Regions from separate parts of the Brevundimonas sp. GW460-12-10-14-LB2 genome, predicted to be linked through region 2. Evidence: predicted binding sites of a transcription regulator. Region 2 holds the regulator's gene; the other holds the start of a gene.
What was found. Region 2 encodes HrcA, which represses chaperone genes, less so after heat shock. Its sites were predicted from a motif close to GTTAGCANTCNNNNNNNNNGANTGCTAAC; they were not measured.

Region 1 (10,373 bases), 310 kb from region 2:
GAAACCCGGTTCCAGCCGGTCTATGTCGGCGATGTCGCCGAGGCCATCGCGCGCGGCGTGACCCGCGCGGACGCCGCCGGCCGCACCTATGAACTGGGCGGGCCGAGCCTCTACACCTTCCGCGAGGTGCTGGAGCTGGTGCGTCGTGAGACGGGCCGCGACCGGATGCTGGTTTCGGTGCCCTTCATCGTCGCCAAGCCCCTGGGTTCGCTGCTGCAACTGAGCCGGTTCGTCGGCCTGACCCCGCCGCTGACGCACGATCAGGTGCTGATGCTGGAGAAGGACAATGTGGTCGCCGCCGATGCGCTCGGCCTCAGCGATCTGGGCATCGACCATCCGGCCGGCATGGCGGCGATCGCCCCGTCCTATCTGTGGCGCTACCGCGTCGGCGGCCAGTTCGCCGAAGCGCCCGCCCACTAAAACCATCCCCTATGACGTCGTCGCCGGTCGCCATCGCGGCCGGCGGCGTCTTCTGTTCGGGAACAAAGAGTGCACAGCTTAAGGATGCCGGCCACGCGCCCCCAGTTTTCCTCGACCGATACGCCTGACCTGAACGACGCGCGGGCGTTGTTGGCGCGCGTCTGGGGGCACGCCGACTTCCGGGGGCTGCAAGGGCAGGTGGTCGAGCAGATCCTGTCGGGCGGTGATGTGCTGGCGGTCCTGCCGACCGGCGGCGGCAAGAGCGTCTGCTATCAGATCCCCGCCATCTTGCGCCCCGGACTGGGGCTGGTGGTGTCGCCGCTGATCGCCCTGATGACCGATCAGGTCGAGGCGCTGAAGCAGCAGGGCGTCGCGGCGGCGCGGCTGGATTCCGGCGTGTCGCTGGACGAGCGTTCGGCCATCTGGGCGGCGGCGCGGTCGGGGGGGCTGGACCTGCTCTATGTGTCGCCGGAAGGCCTGGCGGCGGGCGCCATGATGGACCGGCTGGCGGAACTGCCGCTGAGCCTGATCGCCATCGACGAGGCGCACTGCGTTTCGCAATGGGGTCACGACTTCCGCCCCGATTATCGAAACTTGGGCCTGCTGGCCGAGCGGTTTCCCGACGTGCCCCGCATCGCCGTCACCGCCACCGCCGACGCCCGCACCCGCGACGACATCCTGCGCTCGCTGCGGCTGGAAGAGGCGACGGTCTTCGTCGACAGTTTCGCGCGTCCGAACCTGCAACTTTCGGCCGAGCGCAAGGAGAGCGCCTCTCGGGCCAAGACCGACGCCCGCGTCATCGAACTGGTGCGCGAACGGCGGGGCAAGTCGGGCGTCGTCTATTGCGGCAGCCGCGACGGCTGCGACCGCGTGGCCCAGGCCCTGCGCGACGCCGGGACCAACGCCATCGCCTATCACGCCGGCATGGACACGAAGGAGCGCGACCGCCGGCTGGAACGCTTCCTGGCCGAGGAGGGCGCCGTCATGGTCGCGACCATCGCCTTCGGCATGGGCGTCGACAAGGCCGACGTGCGCTTCGTCATCCACGCCGATCCGCCGGGCAGTCTGGAGGCCTATTGGCAGGAGATCGGCCGGGGCGGGCGCGACGGCGAGCCGGCCGAGGGCATCACCCTGTATGGGCCGTCCGACATCGCCTGGTCCTTGCGTCGGCTGGACAGCCGCCCGATGGCCGAGGAGGTCAAACAGGTCCAGGTCAGGAAGACCCGCCAGCTGTTCGCCATGCTGGACGGCGCGGTCTGTCGGGCCCAGGCCGTGCGGCGATATTTCGGCGAGCATGACGCTCAGCCTTGCGGCGTCTGCGACATCTGCGGCGACCCGCCTCAGCTCTATGACGCGACCGTCCCGGCCCAGAAGGCGTTGGCGGCGGTGCAGCGGCTGGGCGGCCGGTTCGGGCGCAATCGCGTCGTCGATCACCTGACCGCCCGCACCAAGGACGTGCAGCCGTGGGAGCAGCAACTGTCCACCTGGGGCATCGGGCGCGAGATTTCGCTGAACAGCTGGCGCGAGATCGTCGATCACCTGCTGTTCGAAGGTCTGCTGGCTGAGGATCCCAACGACGGCAAGCCGCTGGTCGGGCTGGGCGATCCCGAAGCGGTGCGCGCCGTCTATCGCGGCGAGCGCCAGATCGAGGTGCGTCGCGCGCCTCTGAGGGCCGATACCGCCCCGCGTCGTCGTGACCGATCGGGCGAAGGGCGCAATGCGGCGCTGGAGACGATGGACGCGGACGTCCGCGCCCGGTTCGAGGCCTTGCGCGCCTGGCGCCGCGACCGCGCCTCGGAACAGCACGTCCCGCCCTATGTCATCTTCCAGGACCGGACGCTGCTGGAGATCGCCCACGCCGAACCGGGCGACCTGAACAGTCTGGGCGCCATTTCCGGCGTCGGTCAGTCGAAGCTGGATCGCTACGGCAAGGGCGTGCTGGAGGCGCTGGCCGCCCTTTAGAAGGCGTCAGACTTCCGGCTTAGGCGGGGCGGTGATGACTTCGACGTTGTCGTTCAGCAGATAGGACAGTTCCGACAGGGCTGTGGCGCGTTCGGCCGGGTTAGCGGCGGCCTGAACGGCCTGAACCTTCTTGGGCATGTCCTCGGAAATGCCGCGCAGGATGCATTTCAGATCGCCGTCGGTGCCGCGTTCCTTCAGGATCAGGTGGCCCTGCATGTCCAGGGCGGCCAACTGTTCGGCCTGGGCCTTGAAGCCGGTGAAGGCCTGGCTGGTGAAGAAGGCGGCGTCGTCGGCGGCCTTGGCGGCGGCCCAGCCGTCGACCACGGCCTTCAGGCTGGTCGAGCGCGAGATGATGTCGGCGAACAGCGGCTCGCCCGCCACCGAGACCGGCGCGCCGGGCGCGGCGGCCGGCTGTTCGGCGGCCAAGGCCACCGAGGGATTGGACATCGCCAGGGCGATCGTGAGAGCAAGGCCGCAGGACATGGAGGTGACTTCCTGTTTCAGCGTCCGCTGGGACGTTGAACCTGAATACGCCCCAGCCGTAAACGAGTGTTTACCCTGTCATTCCCGATGGAGACGACGATGACCCGCGACGCCGCCTGGACCGCCTTCGACCAAGCCGCCGCCGAGGCCGCCTCCGCGCGGATCGTGGACCAGTTCGCCGCCGATCCCGACCGGCTGGCGCGGATGTCGGTCGAGGCGGCGGGGCTCTATCTGGACCTGTCGAAACAGAGCTGGACCAAGGCCGCCTTCGACGCCTGTCTGGACCTGGCGCGCGCCAGCGACGTCGAAGGGCGCCGCGCGGCCCTGTTCGCCGGCGAGGCCGTCAATCTGACGGAAGGGCGGGCGGTGCTACACCCGGCCCTGCGCGCCGCGCCGGGCGCCGACTTCAAGGCCTTGGGCGAGCCGGTCTCGGCCGAGGTGGACGCCGTGCGGGCGGACATGAAGGCCTATGCCGATGCGGTGCGGTCGGGCGCCGAGGCGGGCGCGACGGGCAAGACGTTCGAGGCGATCGTTCATGTCGGCATCGGCGGGTCAGACTTGGGGCCGCGCGTGGTCTGGGATGCGCTGCGCCCGCTGGACCCGGCCATCGACCTGCGCTTCGTCGCCAGTATCGATCCGCGCGATATGGCCGAGGCGCTAACGGGCCTGAACCCCGAAACCACCCTGGTGGTGGTCGTGTCCAAGACCTTTACGACGCAGGAAACCCTGGCCAACGCCGAGGCGGCGAAGGCCTGGCTGGCGGCGTCGCTGCCGGCCGAGGGGATGACGAAACACTTCATCGGGGTGACGGCGGCGCCGGAGAAGGCGGCGGCCTTCGGCTGCGGTCGCACCTTCGCCTTCCGGGACTGGGTCGGCGGGCGGTATTCGCTGTGGTCGGCGGTCAGCCTGTCGTGCGGCATCGCCCTGGGCTGGGACGTGTTCGAACAGATGCTGGCCGGGGCGGCGGCCATGGACGAGCATTTCGTTTCGGCCCCGCTGGAGCGGAACGCCCCGGTTCTGCTGGCCCTGGCCCAGGTGTTCAACGTCGATGGCCTGAACCGGCCGGCGCGTACGGTGGCGCCCTACGCCCACGCCCTGCGTCGCCTGCCGTCCTTCCTGCAGCAGCTGGAGATGGAGTCGAACGGCAAGCGGGTGCATCGCGACGGTACGCCGGTGACGCGCCAGACCTGCCCCGTCGTCTTCGGCGAGCCGGGCACCAACGGACAGCACGCCTTCTTCCAGCAGATCCACCAGGGACCGCAGACCGTCCCGGCCGAGTTTGTGATCGTGGCCAAGACTCACGCGGACGCGCCGGAGTCGCCGCCAGAAGCGCCTTTGTGGTCCAACGCCTTGGCCCAAGGCCAGGCCCTGATGCTGGGGAAGACGACAGAGGCCGCCAAGGCCGAGGGGTTGGCGCAAGGATTGTCGGAGGAGGAGGCGACGCGCCTGGCGTCCCACCGCACCTTCACCGGCAATCGTCCATCGACGGCCATCCTGATGGACCGCCTGACGCCCGAAACCCTAGGCGCGCTGCTGGCCCTGTATGAGCACAAGACCTTCGTCGAGGGGGTGATCTGGGACATCAACAGCTTCGACCAGTGGGGCGTCGAACTGGGCAAGGTCCTGGCCAAGGCGATCCTGAAGGACGTGGACGCGGGCGGCCCCTCGGCGGACCTGGATCCGTCCACGGCAGCCTTGATGACGCGGTTGATGGGCTGACGCGAAAAGGGCCCGTCCTTGCCGGACGGGCCCTTCCGATCATCTAGACCGTCGAACGCTTACCAGCGGCGGTCGTAGCGGTAGTCGCGATCATTGCGATACTCGCGGCGGTCGTAGCGCGAGTCGTAACGGCGGCCGTCGTAGCGGTAGTCGTAGCCCGAGCGGCTGCGGTCGATGCCGTGCTCGCGCTCCCAATGGCCTTGGTTACGGTAGCATTGGCCGCCGCGGTAGTATTCGCAGCCCGAGCCGCGGTTGGAGGCCACCGCGCCCAGCGCCGCGCCGGCAAGCGCACCGCCCGCGATATAGCTGCCGTCGCCATTGCCATAGATGGCGCCGGCCAGACCGCCCACGGCGGCGCCGATCAGGGCGTTACGGCCGGTGTTGTCGCGATCGCGCGACTGGGCGGAAGCCGGAGCGGCCATCAGGCTCAGGGCCACGACGGGGGCGGCGGCGACCGCAGTGATCTTCAGCAGCTTGGACATTTTGGTCTCCTTGTTTGCTTGCCGATCTGCGTTTCCGGGGCGGGAAGGCATCCAGCGTTGAGGTCTTTCTATCGCTCCCAGTTTGAACGACCCCGGAGGTCGGCATTCATTTTCGGTTCATTTGTCACAGAGAATTCGCGCGGCGATCCACCGCCGCCGCTTGACGATGACCCTGCCTCTGCCTAACTCCCGCTCGCGTTAGCACTCTCGCTGGTCGGCTGCCAAAACGGCGATCGCGAGAGAGCCGCACACCGTTTCAAAAACGCCCCGATCCGGGGGTTTTACAGGGAGAAGTCCGATGGCGTTCCGTCCGCTCGGCGACCGCGTGCTGGTCAAGCGCGTTGAAGAAGAATCCAAGACCAAGGGTGGCATCATCATCCCCGACACCGCCAAGGAAAAGCCACAGGAAGGCGAAGTCGTCTCCGTCGGCCCTGGCGCCCGCGACGACACCGGCAAGGTCAATGCTCTGGAGCTGAAGGCCGGCGACCGCATCCTGTTCGGCAAATGGTCGGGCACGGAAGTGAAGATCGACGGCGAAGACCTGATCATCATGAAGGAATCCGACGTCCTGGGCGTGCTGTCCTAAGCACCCGACGTCCGACGTTCTTCAATCAATCCATATAGATAGGAGCTGCCCTCATGGCCGCTAAAATCGTACACTTCAACACCGACGCGCGCGACAAGATGCTGCGCGGCGTCAACGTGCTCGCCAACGCCGTCAAGGTGACGCTGGGTCCCAAGGGCCGCAACGTCGTGATCCAGAAGTCCTTCGGCGCTCCGCGCTCGACCAAGGACGGCGTGTCGGTCGCCAAAGAGATCGAGCTGGAAGACGCCTTCGAGAACATGGGCGCCCAGATGATCCGCGAAGTCGCTTCGAAAACGAACGACAAGGCGGGCGACGGCACCACCACCGCAACCGTTCTGGCTCAAGCCATCGTGCAAGAGGGCCTGAAGGCCGTCGCCGCCGGCATGAACCCGATGGATCTGAAGCGCGGCATCGACAAGGCTGTCGGCCTGGTGCTGGAAGAGATCAAGTCGAACTCCAAGCCGGTCTCCAACAACTCGGAAATCGCCCAGGTCGGCACCATCTCGGCCAACGGCGACTCGGAAATCGGTGAGCTGATCGCCCAGGCGATGGCCAAGGTCGGCAACGAAGGCGTCATCACCGTCGAGGAAGCCAAGACCGCCGACACCACCGTCGACGTCGTCGAAGGCATGCAGTTCGACCGCGGTTACCTGTCGCCTTACTTCATCACCAACGCCGACAAGATGGAGGCCCAACTCGAAGAGCCGCTCATCCTGCTGTTCGAGAAGAAGCTGACCTCGCTGCAAGCCATGCTGCCGATCCTGGAAGCCGTGGTGCAGTCGGGCCGTCCGCTGCTGATCATCGCCGAGGACATCGAAGGCGAAGCCCTGGCGACCCTGGTCGTCAACAAGCTGCGTGGCGGCCTGCGCGTCGCCGCCGTCAAGGCTCCGGGCTTCGGCGATCGCCGCAAGGCCATGCTGGAAGACATCGCCATCCTGACGGGCGGCCAGGTCATCTCGGAAGACCTCGGCATCAAGCTTGAGAGCGTCACCATCGACATGCTCGGCAAGGCCAAGAAGGTCACGATCACCAAGGACGACACCACCATCGTCGAAGGCGTCGGCGGCAAGGACGAGATCGAAGCCCGCGTGGCCCAGATCAAGCGCCAGATCGAAGACACCACCTCCGACTACGACAAGGAAAAGCTGCAGGAACGTCTGGCCAAGCTGGCCGGCGGCGTCGCGGTTCTCCGCGTCGGCGGTTCGACCGAAGTCGAAGTGAAGGAAAAGAAGGACCGCGTCGACGACGCCCTGAACGCCACGCGCGCCGCGGCTGACGAAGGCATCGTTCCGGGCGGCGGCATCGCCCTGCTGAAGGCCTCCAAGATCCTGGCCGACGTCAAGGGCGACAACGCCGACCAGAACGCCGGCATCGCGATCATCCGTCGCGCCCTGCAGGCTCCGATCCGTCAGATCGCCGAAAACTCCGGCGTCGAAGGCTCGATCGTGGTCGGCAAGGTGCTGGAAAACGGCGACGCTTCGTTCGGCTTCAACGCCCAGACCGAAGAGTACGGCGACCTGGTGCAGATGGGCGTCATCGACCCGGCCAAGGTCGTCCGCACGGCCCTGCAAGACGCCGCTTCGGTGGCCGGCATCCTGATCACGACGGAAGCCGCCGTCGCCGACGCCCCCAAGAAGTCGGGCGGCGCCTCGGCCCCCGACATGGGCGGCATGGGCGGCATGGGCGGCATGGACTTCTAAGTCCAAGCTGACCGACGCTGAAATGCAGAAGGGCGGGACCGCAAGGTCCCGCCCTTTTTGTTTGCCTATCCTATCTGCGAAGCGGGGAGGGGGACCGCTGAGCGGTGGAGGGGCTGTTGAAGGCCCACCGATGTCGGAGGTGCGGCGCCAGCCCCTCCGTCACGACGGCAAGAGGCATCGCGCCACCTCCCCACGAGGTGGGGAGGAGACAGCGTTCTAGAACTCCGAAATCGCGCCCGGCTTGCGGGACCGCGTCTTCAGCCACATGACGCCCAAGAGGTCCGAGACCGACGCCCGCAGGCGGCCCCAGTTGGTGTATTTCGAGCGGCCGACCTCGCGGTGGCGGTGGTCCACGTCGAGATATTGGTTCTTGAACCCCTCGCGGATCATCAGCGCCGGCAGGTAGCGGTGGATGTGATCGAAGTAGGGCAGGCGCAGGAAGACGTCGCGGCGGAAGGCCTTCAGTCCACAGCCGGTGTCGTCGGCGTCGTCGCCCAACAGTTTGCGGCGGATGCGGTTGGCCCAGATGGAGGCCTGGCGTTTGGCCTCGGTGTCCTGACGTTTGGCGCGACGGCCGCCGACCAGGCCCACGTCGCCGGGGGCGGACAGAAGCGCATCGACCAGGCGGGGCGCATCGGCCGGCGGGTTCTGGCCGTCGCCGTCCATCGTCACCACGACCGGCGCGCGCGCGGCCAGGACGCCGGTGCGGACCGCGCGGCTCTGGCCAGCATTGGTCCCGTGAGCCAGGACGCGCAGGGCCGGCAGTTCGGCCATGGCGGCCTTCAACTCGGCCAAGGTCGCATCCTTGGACGCATCGTCCACGAAGATCATCTCGTACGAACGGCCGGCGAAGGCGGCGGCGATCTCGCGCGCCAGGGGCACGGCGGCGCCCGCCTCGTCATGGACGGGAACGACGACGGAGATTTCGGGCGTTTCGGCGGTCATCGGCGCTCCATAGAGGATAACGAGAGCTTAGGGGAGACGGCTGACGCAGGCGTAGTCGCCGTGTAAGGAGTCTGGAATGAAGACTTTCGATCTGGATGGCCGCATCGCCGGCTGGCGCGGGCCGGTTCTCGCGGCCCTGCTGACGTTGATCGCCGGCCTGCCGGGCCTGCTGCTGCTGCCGCCGCTGGATCGCGACGAGAGCCGGTTCGCCCAGGCCACGTCCCAGATGCTGGAAAGCGGCGACTATGTCGACATCCGCTATCAGGACGAGCCGCGCTGGAAGAAGCCGGTCGGCATCTACTGGATGCAGGCGATCGCCGTGGGCCTGACCTCGGATGTCGAGGACCGCGAAATCGCGCCCTATCGCATCCCCTCCCTGCTGGGCGCCATGCTGGCGGCTTGGGCCGTGGCCTGGGCCGGCTCGGCCATGCTGGGCAGCCGGGTCGGCTTCTTCGGCGGCGCCATCATGGGGGCGACCTTCCTGCTGTCGACCGAGGCGGGGATCGCCAAGACCGACGCCATGCTGTGCGGCGCGACGACCCTGGCCATGGCGGCGCTGGCGCGCATCTATATGGCGACGAAGGCGGGCGAACGCCCGATCCGGCCGCATAAACTGCTGTTCTGGATCGGGATCGGTCTGTCGATCCTGATCAAGGGACCGATCGGGTTTCTGGTCGTGGCCCTGGCGATCATCGCCCTGTCGATCTGGGATCGGAACATCAAATGGCTGTATTGCCTCGGCTGGGGGTGGGGTCTGCCGCTGGTCGCCCTGATGGTCGGACCGTGGGCCATCGCCATCACCATCGCCACCGACGGCGGTTTCTGGCGCGAGGCCATCGGCGGGGACCTGGCGCCCAAGATCGCCGGGGCGCACGAAAGCCATTCGGGCTTCCCCGGCATGTATCTGCTGCTGGCGCCCCTGCTGTTCTTCCCCTCGACCCTTTTGTTGCCCGCCGCCGTCTCGACGGGGTGGGCCCGACGGGCCGAGCCGGCGATCCGGTTCCTGGTCTGCTGGCTGGTCCCGGGCTGGCTGATGTTCGAACTGGCGCCGACCAAGCTGTGGCACTACACCCTGCCGACCTTCGGAGCGCTGGCCCTGCTGGCGGCCGCCGCCTTGGCCCAACCCATCGGCAAGGTCTCGCGCATCACCGGGGCGGTCCTGGGCGCGTTCGCGGCTCTGCTGATCATCGGCATCACCGTCTATGGACTGACCGTCTATGGCACCTCGACGGCCCAGACCTGGGCGGCGCTGACGGTGGTCATGGCGCTGGCGGCGGGGGCGATGGGGGGCTTCCTTCTGCTGAACCGCGCGCCGGTCGCAGCGCTGGTCGCCTCGCTGGCCTTCGGGATCGTGGCGCACGCGGCTCTGTCGGGCACGATCCGCCAACTGCGGCCCCTGGCCATCGCGCCCCAGCTTGAAAAGGCGCTGGAGGCGGCCGATCTGCACCCGCGTCAGGGCCGCACGCCGGGGCCGGTGGCGATCAGCGGCTTCCATGAACCCAGCTTCGTCTTCCTGACCGGGCGAGACACCGACCTGACCGACGCCCAGGGCGCGGCCGAGGCCCTGGCGGAGGGGCGGCCCGCCATCGTCGAGGGACGCGACGCCGACGCCTTCCGTGCGGCGGCGGCGCGTCTGGGCGTGTCCGGTCGCGCGGTCGGGACGGTCAACGGCTACAACTATTCGGCAGGCGATCCGGTCAGCCTGACCGTCTATGCGCCGCCGCCCCGAAACGGGAACGGTAACGCCGCAGCGGGAGCCGAGTAATGGGCCGCTTCATCCAGATCGTCGAAGTCGGGCCGCGTGACGGGCTGCAGAACGAAAAGGCGGTGCTTGAGCCCGCCGTCCGCGCCGATCTGGTGCGGCGGCTCGAGCAGGCGGGGGCGAAGCGGATCGAGGCCGTCTCCTTCGTCCACCCCAAATATGTGCCGCAGATGGCCGGCGCCGAGGAGGTCATGGCCGCCCTGCCTCACGAGGCGGGCCGCAGCCGTATCGGCCTCGTGTTAAACGGCAAGGGCTATGATCGGGCGCTGGCGACCGGGGTGGACGAGGTCAATGTCTCAGTCGCGGCCACCGAC
Region 2 (10,373 bases):
TCCGCCCGTTCCTGTCCCAACCTTCTGGCTTTATCCGCCATAGACCCCAAGCCGGGATCAGGTTCGAGGCCGCCGGCCACCCGGTCCAGCCAGGTGACGCCCCGCGCTTCGGTCTGGAGGTGTAGAGGCCTGACGTCGAGCACGCGGACGTCCACATCGGCAGGACCATGTCGCGCCTGATCCGCCGCCAACGCCCGCGAGATGTAGTCGGGTGGAATGGCGAACCGGCCGTCGCCCCGAGGCTCGACAGCGCCTTGAAGGCGCATGGCTTCCAGCCGTCGAAGATGGCGCTCGATGAAAACAGGCCGATCTTCGGGCCGGACCACGAGATGATCAGCCTTAGAGTAAACGCCATTCCTCAGTTGCGCGATCTGAGCGATGGTCCGGTCTGAAGCCCTCGCCCTCCACGGCCTTCCCCGCAGTTCGATAAGGGCCCGCTCGGGTACGCGATCCAGGATCATAACGCGATCCAATGACGCCAGCCGGACATGCCCCAGACGACCATCCATGGTCTCAAGCACGAGCAACTGGGCCGCCTTCTTGTGCCACTTGAGCGGCTGAACGCCGGCGTAAGCGCCAACGATCACCTCGCCTTCCGAGAGGCTCAGCGGTTCAAGGCGATGCGTCTGCCCGCCCCAGAAGCCGCCCCATATGGCGCGCGTTGCGGCGGCTTCACGCGCCTCCTGTTCGCCGACACTTCGCAGGATGTCCCGCAGGTTTTCCGGAAGAATCCAAAGGCCTTGGCTGTCTCGGGTAGCCCATCCGCGACGCTCAAGATGGACCAGGCGGCGCTGTGCGTTGGCGCGTTCTCCGCTGTCCAGACCCTCAAGGTTGACCCGTCCGTCGTCCTGGCGTCGCAGAAGCGTGTCGTCCATCGCTGTCAGCCGGTCCGCCGTCAGATCGCGGGAGGAAGCCGTCCGGTCGGATCTCGGGCCCAGGATCTCGGTCGCCAGGGCTTCGCACCGGCCGCGCAGCCCATGCGCCGCATAACCGCGGCTGAAGATAAGGTCGCGTCCATCGTCCCGCACACCGCGTAGGATGATGTGGAGATGGGGACGTCCGGTATCGAAGTGCGCAACGGCAAGCCATTCGAGCGGCGTGCCGGTGTCGATCTCAATCTGCTTCATCATCCGCCGTGCGAACGACCTGACGTCCGCGAGCTCTTGTCCGTCTTCCGGATTCACGACAATCCGATAATGACGGCGGTCGTCGGCCCACCGATCGACCTGCGCCCTGGCGTCAGGCCGGTCCTCCAGCGGCCCAAAAAACGCGGCTCTCGCCCCGTCCTCGCCCGCGCCCTCCCGTCCGAAGTACCGCACGCAGGCTTTCAACGACGCGCGCGCGTTCGGCGTCTTCATCACCACCTTGACCTTGACGAAGACACGTCGTGACGGCCCGGCGCCCCGGAAGGCCGGCCGGACCCTCTGGACGACCGCCTTGGCGGCAAAGTGTCGTGTTCGCGCCCTGGAGGGCATCGACGCTGTCGCGCGTCCGGGGAGCAGAACAGCCCCGTGGGGATAGTGATCTCGGTGCGCCGTCATTGACGGACGGAATGGGAAATCGTCTGAATCGTGAGGCTTGGCCATGGGGAACCGTCGTCATCGACCGGCTTGTCCGCAAACCGCCCACCGGTCGCCGAGCAGGTTTGCGAATAATATCGCGCCTGTCCCGTTTTGAGTTGTTCCATCCGATTGACGGCGTTTGATCAGCTTTGATCCGGGTGCATCACGATCCATGTGTCCGCGGAAAGGACCTGAGTGCTTCTGATAACCGCCCATTACATCCTCTTCGCCGCCGCACGTCAGCCCGCCAGTTCGAGCCCGTGCCCCAAAAGCGGGAGAACATGCGCTTCACCGCCGACAAGCCGCTGGAGACCGACACGGTCAAGGCCGCCATCGCCGAGGCCGAAGCGGCGCTGAGCGGTCAGGGACGGCTGCTGGTGCGTCCCTCGGGCACGGAAAAGCTGATCCGCGTCATGGCCGAGGGCGACGACGAGGCGCTGGTCAAGCGGGTGGTGGCCAATGTCGCGGGCGCGGTACGCTCAGCCTAACGCTTGCACGCCGCCGGCGGGTCGCCGTCGCGTTCCCACAGTTTGCAGGATCGGTCGATCTCCCCCTGGATCAGGTCGCAAGGATTGGCGGCGTTGCAGGGCGGGCGGGTCGCCGGGCTGACCTGGATGCAGCGCTCGACCAGCCGGGCCGAGGCGGCGGCGCCGATGGCGTCGCGGCAAGGGACCTCGCTGACCGGAACCGGCTGAGCGGGCATGTCGGGACCCTCGGGAATGCTGGCCTCGACGTCCTCGGCCGGTTTGGTCGCTTCCTTCTCCGCAGCCGCCGGCTTGGCGGGCGGGGCAGGCGGCGGGGCGTCGGGCGCCAGTGGAACCGCGTCGATGACGTTGCTGCTTGCCGCAGCGTCTCCGGACGCAGGCTGATCGGCTGGATCAGCGCGCTGACATCCGGCCATCAACACAACGCAGGCGGCCATTGAAAGCCAGGGGGATCGACGCATCGACTTGTCTCCGGTCAGGACTGACCGAACGAGGATGCCCGTCCGCGCCTCGAGGTGAAACCCCCTATGGCTTCACCGCCGCCAGGGCCGCCTTCTGCAAGGCGAACAGTTCGGTGCAGCCGGTCTCGGCCAGCGAGAAGAGCCGGTCGAACTCGGCGCGCGAGAAGCCGCGCTTCTCGCCGGTGGCCTGGACCTCGACGATCTGGCCCGAGCCGGTCAGGACGAAGTTCGAATCCGCCTCGGCCTCGGAATCCTCTTCGTAATCGAGGTCCAGCACCGGCACGCCGTCGCAGACGCCGCATGACACGGCCGCCACCTGATCCGTGATCGGGTCGGCCTTCAGCACGCCCTCGTCGCGCAGATAGTTCAGGGCCAGGCTCATGGCGACCCAGGCGCCGGTGATCGACGCCGTGCGGGTGCCGCCGTCGGCCTGGATGACGTCGCAGTCGATCAGCACCTGACGTTCGCCGAGCGCCTTCAGGTCCACCACGGCGCGCAGGGAGCGACCGATCAATCGCTGAATCTCTTGCGTGCGGCCCGACTGTTTGCCGGCGGCGGCTTCACGACGCCCGCGCGTGTGGGTGGCACGGGGCAGCATGCCATATTCAGCGGTCACCCATCCCTGGCCCGTGTTGCGCATCCAGCCCGGCACCTTGTCCTCGATCGAGGCGGTCACCAGCACCTTGGTGTTGCCGAAGCTGATCAAGCACGAGCCCTCGGCATAGCGGTTGACGCCGGTCTCGATGGTCACGGGACGCAGTTGATCATCGGTGCGTTGCGAATGGCGCATGGGAGGGATCCTTGGAAGTCTGACCTTGGAAGCTGAGGCCGCGGTGCTTATCCTGAAACCGTGAGCCTGTATGCCCCGAAAAACCCGCCGTTCGACGCCGGCCAGTCCCTCGCGGGTTTGGCGGGGCTGGATGCGCGGGCGCGCGACATCTTCCGTCGCATCGTGGAATCCTATCTGGAGACCGGTGAGCCGGTCGGGTCGCGGACCCTGTCGCTGGGCGGCATCGCCCTGTCGCCTGCCTCGATCCGCAACACCATGCAGGATCTGACCCTCGCGGGACTGCTGGCGGCGCCCCACACCTCGGCCGGGCGGATTCCCACCCACGCGGGCCTGCGTCTGTTCGTCGATGGCCTGCTGGAAGTCGGCGACCTGACTAAGGAAGAGCGTCGCGAGATCGACGGGCGGCTGGCGGGGCGCGGTCGGAACTTCGAGGCGGCGCTGGATGAGGCCTCCAACCTGCTGTCGGGCCTGGCCGGCGGCGCGGGCGTCGTTTCCAGCCCCGTGCGCGATTCCGGCGTCAAGCACGTCGAGTTCGTGGCCCTGGGCGGGGACCAGGCCCTGGCCGTCATCGTCGCTGACGACGGCACGGTCGAAAACCGCATCATGACCCTGTCGGCCGGCGTCACGCCTTCGACCCTGGTCGAGGCCTCCAACTTCCTGAACGCCCGCCTGCGCGGCCGCCCCTTCGCCGACGCCAAGCGGGAGATGACCCAGGAGCTGGAAATTGCACGGCGTGAACTGGACCAAACGGCCGCCCGCCTGGTCGAGGACGGATTCGCTGCGTGGTCCGGCGGCCAGGATCGCGAGCGCGCCCTGATTGTGCGGGGCCGCGCCAACCTGCTTCAGGACCGGGAAGGCTTGGCCGATCTGGAGCGGGTCCGCGTCCTTTTCGATGATCTGGAGCAGAAGGAACAGCTGATCGGCCTGCTGGACGGCGTCGATGCGGCCCAAGGCGTGCGCATTTTCATCGGCGCCGAGACACGGTTGTTTTCACTTTCGGGTTCCGCCGTGATCGCGGCGCCCTATATGAGCGGCCGACAGCGGGTTCTGGGCGCCATCGGCGTGATAGGCCCCGCAAGACTGAACTACGCCCGTGTCATTCCGTTGGTGGACTATACCGCCCGGGTGCTGGGCCGGATGCTGGACGGGAACGACAAGTGAGCGACAAGCCCCTTAACGACGAACTAAACGCCGTGGATGCCGACATGGCCGAAACCAACGCCGAACACGGCCTGGACGCCCATCCGTCAGACGATCTGGCGCCGCTGGACGCCGTGATCGCCGAGCGTGACGAATGGAAGGACCGCGCCCTGCGCGTCGCCGCCGAGATGGAGAATCTGAAGCGCCGTTCGGAGACGCAGCAGAATGACGCCCGCGCCTTCGCCATCCAGCGCTTCGCCAAGGACCTGCTGGGCGTCGCCGACAATCTGGAACGCGCCCTGATGGCTGCGCCCAAGGACGCCGAGGGCGCGACCGCCGGTCTGATGACCGGCTTGGAACTGACGCAGAAGGCCCTGCTGCAAGCCTTCGACGCCAACGGCCTGAAGCGCGTCGCGCCCCAGGCCGGCGAGGCCTTCAACCCGCATCTCCACCAGGCGATGATGGAACAGCCGTCCGAGACCGTGCCTGGCGGATCGGTGATCCAGACCATGCAGTCCGGTTTCGAACTGTTCGGCCGCACCGTGCGCCCCGCAATGGTCGTCGTCGCCGCCAAGGGATCCGGCGCCCAGACTCCCAACCCGTATGGCGCCGCCCCCGCCGCCGACGGTCAGGCCTTCGACGGCAAGGCCTGATCCGCGGTCTTCAGGCGGCGTCGGTCAGAACTGACGCCGCCAGGCTCCGATCAAGGCGAACTCCGGCGGCGCGTCTGCGACATGGCGCGGCTCGCGGCTGGCGACCGCTTGCAGCGTCATGCTGGACCCATCCCACAGCCGACGTTCGCCACCGAGGATAAAGTCGATCTGGCGGCCGCTGGGCGTCGCCGAGAAGCTGCGGCGCGAATAGGTCAGCGGATCGAAATATTCGACCGGTACGTCCGCCAGCATGGCCGAGAAGGTTCCGCGCTCGATCCTGAGCGGCTGAGCCAGGGTGAAGCTGATCCGGTCACAGATCATCGAACAGCCCGTCAGGAGCCCCAGCCGCCAGTTCGAACTGATCGCCGCCTGATCCGTCGACAGGAATCGGCCCTCGATCCGGGTCGCCCCCATCCCCGCCTCGCCGATCAGACGCAGGCCCGGCCGAAGGGTCCAGTCGCCACCCAGCGCATAGAAGCTGGTTCGTGACGGCAGGGCGAAGTCGGACCCGCCCGGCAGGAAGGCGCCCAAGGGCCCGAGCCGTTCATCCAAGGCGCCGACGCTGAACGAAAGACCGCCCTCCGCTCCGCGCCATCCGATCGCCGCCCGACTATAGGTCGAAGCGTCCTGCTCGACACGTCGCAGCGGCATCCGACGATCGCCGCCGCCGCTTTCGCCCGAGACCGTCACCGGGCCGAACCGCATGGCGCCCCGCACGGCGTGGTCGGCCTGAGCCAGGGCGGCGAAACCGTCGCCCGCCGCGCCGTTGAACGGCGATGTCGCCCCGCCTTTTCCTTGCCAGACCGAGAAATTCATCCGACCCGTGGCGACATCCAGCATCGCCTCCTGCCGCGGCTCGTCCCCCATCCAGGGCGCATCATACAGATCGTGACGAGGCGCGATCGGGTCAGGTCGGGCGCTGGGTTGGGCCGCGATCAGGTTCAATCGACCGCCGCCCGGCAGAGCCAGGCTGGTTGTCGCCGTGGTATTCTGCTCGAACGGCGCCGCCTGATAGGATCGGCTCGGCGCAGTCGGATAGGCGCCGCCCAGTTGGACGGCGAACATCCGATCGTAGGCGTCGTAGAGCACTGTATTCAGCGCCGTCTGCCGACCGAAAGCGTCCCCGAACGCCGCGCCGACGAAGCTGCCCGGTTCGCTCATGCTGACGATGGAGCTTCCGTCCGCCATCGGCGTCGAGGTCGTTCCGACCGGTCTGAACGCGCCGGCCATGTCCAGCAGGCCGCGCCCATAAACGATGTCCGTGCCGGGATCGCCGGCGTCGCGTGCGGTCGTCAGCAAGATATCCAGAGCGGCACGCGCCGACAGATTGGGGAAGGCCTGCATCAGCAAAGCGAGCGCGCCGGACACATGCGGCGCCGAGAAGGATGTGCCGTTGACGCGCCAACACGACGTGCCCTCGCACCCAGTGATCACATCCTCGCCCGGCGCAGAAATATAGCCGGCCGCCGTATCCCCTGCCCGGTTCGAGAAGCTGGACATCGCATCGGTCGCACCGTGCGATCCGACCGCGATGACGCTGCCAGCAAACCGGGGGTCGATGGCGTAACGCGCGGGCCAGCCCGGATTGGCGTTTCCGTCATTGCCCGATGAGGCCACGATCACGGCGCCCGAGTTGACCGCGCGCAACAGCGCCGACTCGAACGCCGAGCCCAGCCGCCCGTCGCCGCCCAGCGACATGTTGATGATCTTGACGCCATTGGCGACGGCATAGTCCAGTGCGCGCACCAGATCCGAACTGCTGAAACAGACCTCGGTATTCTTGTCCGTACAGTCAGAGATATCGGTGCGGATCGACAGGATCGTCGAATTGTACGCCACCCCGATCGTACCGAACCCGTTGAAGTTCGAGGCGATCACGCCCGACACGCGCGTGCCGTGGCTGCTTGACGCCACATAGGGCGTATTGCGCCCCACGACGACGTCGGTCGAGGCGCTGGAGATACGCCCCTCCAACTCTGGCAAGGTATTGGCGATGCCGGAGTCGACGACGGCGACGGTGACGCCGGCTCCAGTCGCCCCGGCCTGCCAAGCGGATTGGACCTTCATATTGGCCAAGCCGTAGTTCCGCAGATACTCGCTCGACGTGACCGAGGGAGGCGGAGGCGGTGGTGGGGGAGGCGGCGGGGGTGGCGGGGGCGGAGGAACGGGGGGCGTGATCGTGCCGCCGCCGCCACCGCCTCCACCACCGCCTCCGCACGCTGCGAGAGGCAGAAACAGCAGGCCGATACCCAGGACGATCGCCCCGCGAAGCCGCAATCCGTTCACGCCCTACCCTCCCATACTCGGGCTGCTCCCCGCAGCCTTGGCGCCAGTAACGCCCTAATTCTTTAACGCTTTATCGAACGTCGCCAGCAGCTTGGACCAGCCGTCCTTGGCGTCTGCTTCCGAGTAGCTTGCGCGGTAGTCGGCGTGGAAGCCGTGCTGGGCGTCGGGATAGACGACGATCTGGCTGCCGGTCTGGCCGGCGCGGGCCAGGGCTTCGCGCATCCGTTCGACGCTGGCCAATGGGATGCCCTGATCCTTGCCGCCATACAGGCCGAGCACAGGCGCTTTCAGATCGTCAGCGATGTCGACCGGCCAAGGTTGGCCCGATGAGATCTGAACCGGCGTGGCGTCTGCGGCGGGCGCCAAGCGGCCGTACCAGGCCACACCCGCGCCGATCGCGGCGAAGCGGGCCGCCGCCTGCCACACCACCTTGCCGCCCCAGCAGTAGCCGGTGATGCCGACCTTGCCATCCTTGGACCACGACTGCTGGCTGGCCCATTCCAGCGTCGCCGACAGGTCGCCCATCACCTGCTCGTAGTGGGCCGCGCCGACGATCTGCATGATCCGCTGCATGTCCGACAGGGGCGCGGGATCCTCGACCCGGACGAAGAAGGCGGGCGCGATGGCGGCATAGCCCTGCTTGGCCAGACGGCGGCAGATGTCGCGGATATATTCGTGGACGCCGAAGATCTCGGACACAACCACGACCACCGGGAACGGCCCCTCGCCCGCAGGCCGCGCCACATAGGCCGGAAGCTGGAATCCGTCCGGCGCGGCATAGGTCACGGTCTCGGTGGCCAGACCCGCTTCGTCGGTGGTGATCGGCTTGGCCTCTTTCGCCAGGGCCGCGATCGCATAGCCGGAAAACAGCAAACCCCCCAATGCGCCCAGAGTTCGACGGCTCAGTTTCAGGTCGTCGGCGGTCTGGCCTTCGGGGCGGATCAGCACGGTCATGGGACGCTCCAACGCGGTAAAGCACTCAGAGCATCACGACAAACGGCGACCGTCCAGTCACGTTAAGGCGCGCTGTTGAAGTCTCGACGACTCCACAAACGAGAAGAAGGGCGCTCAAGCAGCGAGCGACCGCGTCGCGAGCGTTAGCGCCCTTCTTCTCAAGATCAATGCCTGAAGACCCGCACGCCGGTGAAGGCCATGGCGATCCCCTTTTCGTCGGCGGCGGCGATGACCTCGGCGTCGCGCATCGAGCCGCCCGGCTGGATCACCGCCGTGGCGCCGGCCGCGACCGCTTCCAAGAGGCCGTCGGCGAAGGGGAAGAAGGCTTCCGAGGCGCAGGCCGAGCCTTCGGCCAGCGACTGGGTCAGGCCCTTGGCTTCCCCCGCTTCCTTGGCGCGGATGGCGGCGATGCGGGCGCTGTCGCGGCGATTCATCTGGCCGGCGCCGATGCCCGCCGTCTGGCCGTCCTTGGCATAGACGATGGCGTTGGACTTGACGTGTTTGGCCACGGTGAAGGCGAACAGCATGTCCTGGATTTCGGTCGGGGTCGGCTGGCGCTTGGTGACGATCTTCAGGTCCGCCGGCTTGATGAGGCTGCGATCCCGCGACTGAACCAGGAAGCCGCCGGCGACCGAGCGGAACACCTCGCCCGCGCCGTGCGGATCGGGCAGGCCGTCGGTGATCAGGAGGCGCAGGTTCTTCTTGGCGGCGAAGACAGCCTCGGCCTCCTCGTCCGCGCCCGGTGCGATGACGACCTCGGTGAAGATGCCGGTGATGGCGCGGGCGTCGTCGCCGTTCAGCGGACGGTTGACCGCGATCACGCCGCCGAAGGCCGAGACGGCGTCGCATTCCAGCGCGCGGGCATAGGCTTCCGACAAGTCCTTGCCCACCGCCACGCCGCACGGGTTGGCGTGTTTGACGATGACGACGGCCGGCTGTTCGAACTCGGCGACCAGTTCATAGGCGGCGTCGGCGTCGGCGATATTGTTGTAGCCCAACTCCTTGCCCTGGACCTGTTCGGCATAGGCCACGCCCGGACGACGTTCGCCGGTGCGATAGAAGGCGCCGGTCTGGTGCGGGTTCTCGCCATAGCGCAGGGTCTGGGCCAGCGAACCGGCGATGGACTTGCGCGCCGGGGCGGCGTCTTCGATCTGGCTCGCGAACCAGCCCGAGACGGCGGCGTCGTAGGCGGCGGTGCGGGCGAAGGCGCGGGCGGCCAGACGCTTGCGCAGGGCCAGATCGGTCGAGCCTTCCGCCTTCAGCGCCTCAAGGATCAGGCCGATGCTCTCGCCGTCGACGGCGACGGCGACATAGCCGTGGTTCTTGGAGCCGGAGCGGATCATGGCCGGGCCGCCGATGTCGATGTTCTCGACCGCCGCCTCGAACGCGCCGCCGGCCGCGACGGTGCTTTCGAACGGATAGAGGTCGATCCAGACGATATCGATGGCGCCGATGCCGTGGTCGGTCATGGCCTGGGCATGGTCGGCCGCGTCACGCACGCCCAGAAGGCCGCCGTGAACGATGGGGTGCAGGGTCTTGACCCGGCCGTCCATCATCTCGGGGAATCCGGTCAGATCGGCCACGTCCTTGACCGGCAGGCCCAGTTTCTCGATCGCCGCGCGGGTGCCGCCGGTCGAGACCAGCTCGACGCCCAGATCATGCAGGGTGCGGGCTGCATCCTCCAACCCCGCCTTGTCGGACAGGCTGATCAGGGCGCGTTTCGGCTTCACCTGATCGGGCGCGGGCGGAAAGTCGGGAGCGGCGGGCATGAGGCGGCGTCCGTGAAGTCTGGGGGAGGATGGCGCGCCCTCTAGCGCCAAACCGCTTCGCCGTCACCCCACGGACGGTTTCAGAGCCTGATCGGCAGAGATCAAATCGCTGCGCGATTTTATCGTGGCCGTGGATCAGGCTCTTGCATCATGTCGGTTCGCCGCTCGCCCCGGCCGGGCTCAGCTTCCAGCGGATCTTGGTCTCGCTGTCGGTGCGGGCCGAGCCGCGCACCACGATCTGCAGACTGCGGCGCGTCAGGCCGGCGTCGATAT

Region 1: the regulator HrcA is predicted to act here: its motif matches at 5,264-5,292, upstream of groES (co-chaperone GroES).

Annotation. Positions count from the first base shown of each region.
Region 1 covers NZ_CP015511.1:2,951,271-2,961,643, forward strand. Annotated here, with positions in the region: gene A4249_RS14570 (complex I NDUFA9 subunit family protein) at 1-420, shown strand, start outside; gene recQ (DNA helicase RecQ) at 505-2,382, shown strand; gene A4249_RS14580 (hypothetical protein) at 2,389-2,865, opposite strand; gene pgi (glucose-6-phosphate isomerase) at 2,965-4,584, shown strand; gene A4249_RS14590 (hypothetical protein) at 4,644-5,066, opposite strand; gene groES (co-chaperone GroES) at 5,365-5,652, shown strand; gene groL (chaperonin GroEL) at 5,706-7,352, shown strand; gene A4249_RS14605 (glycosyltransferase family 2 protein) at 7,569-8,297, opposite strand; gene A4249_RS14610 (ArnT family glycosyltransferase) at 8,374-10,062, shown strand; gene A4249_RS14615 (hydroxymethylglutaryl-CoA lyase) at 10,062-10,373, shown strand, end outside.
Region 2 covers NZ_CP015511.1:2,637,738-2,648,110, forward strand. Annotated here, with positions in the region: gene A4249_RS13110 (DUF3363 domain-containing protein) at 1-1,358, opposite strand, end outside; partial or broken gene A4249_RS13115 (phosphoglucosamine mutase) at 1,805-2,050, shown strand; gene A4249_RS13120 (hypothetical protein) at 2,047-2,508, opposite strand; gene rph (ribonuclease PH) at 2,573-3,298, opposite strand; gene hrcA (heat-inducible transcriptional repressor HrcA) at 3,365-4,459, shown strand; gene grpE (nucleotide exchange factor GrpE) at 4,504-5,091, shown strand; gene A4249_RS13140 (S8 family peptidase) at 5,116-7,158, opposite strand; gene A4249_RS13145 (dienelactone hydrolase family protein) at 7,432-8,331, opposite strand; gene purH (bifunctional phosphoribosylaminoimidazolecarboxamide formyltransferase/IMP cyclohydrolase) at 8,496-10,100, opposite strand; gene A4249_RS13155 (heparinase II/III family protein) at 10,249-10,373, opposite strand, start outside.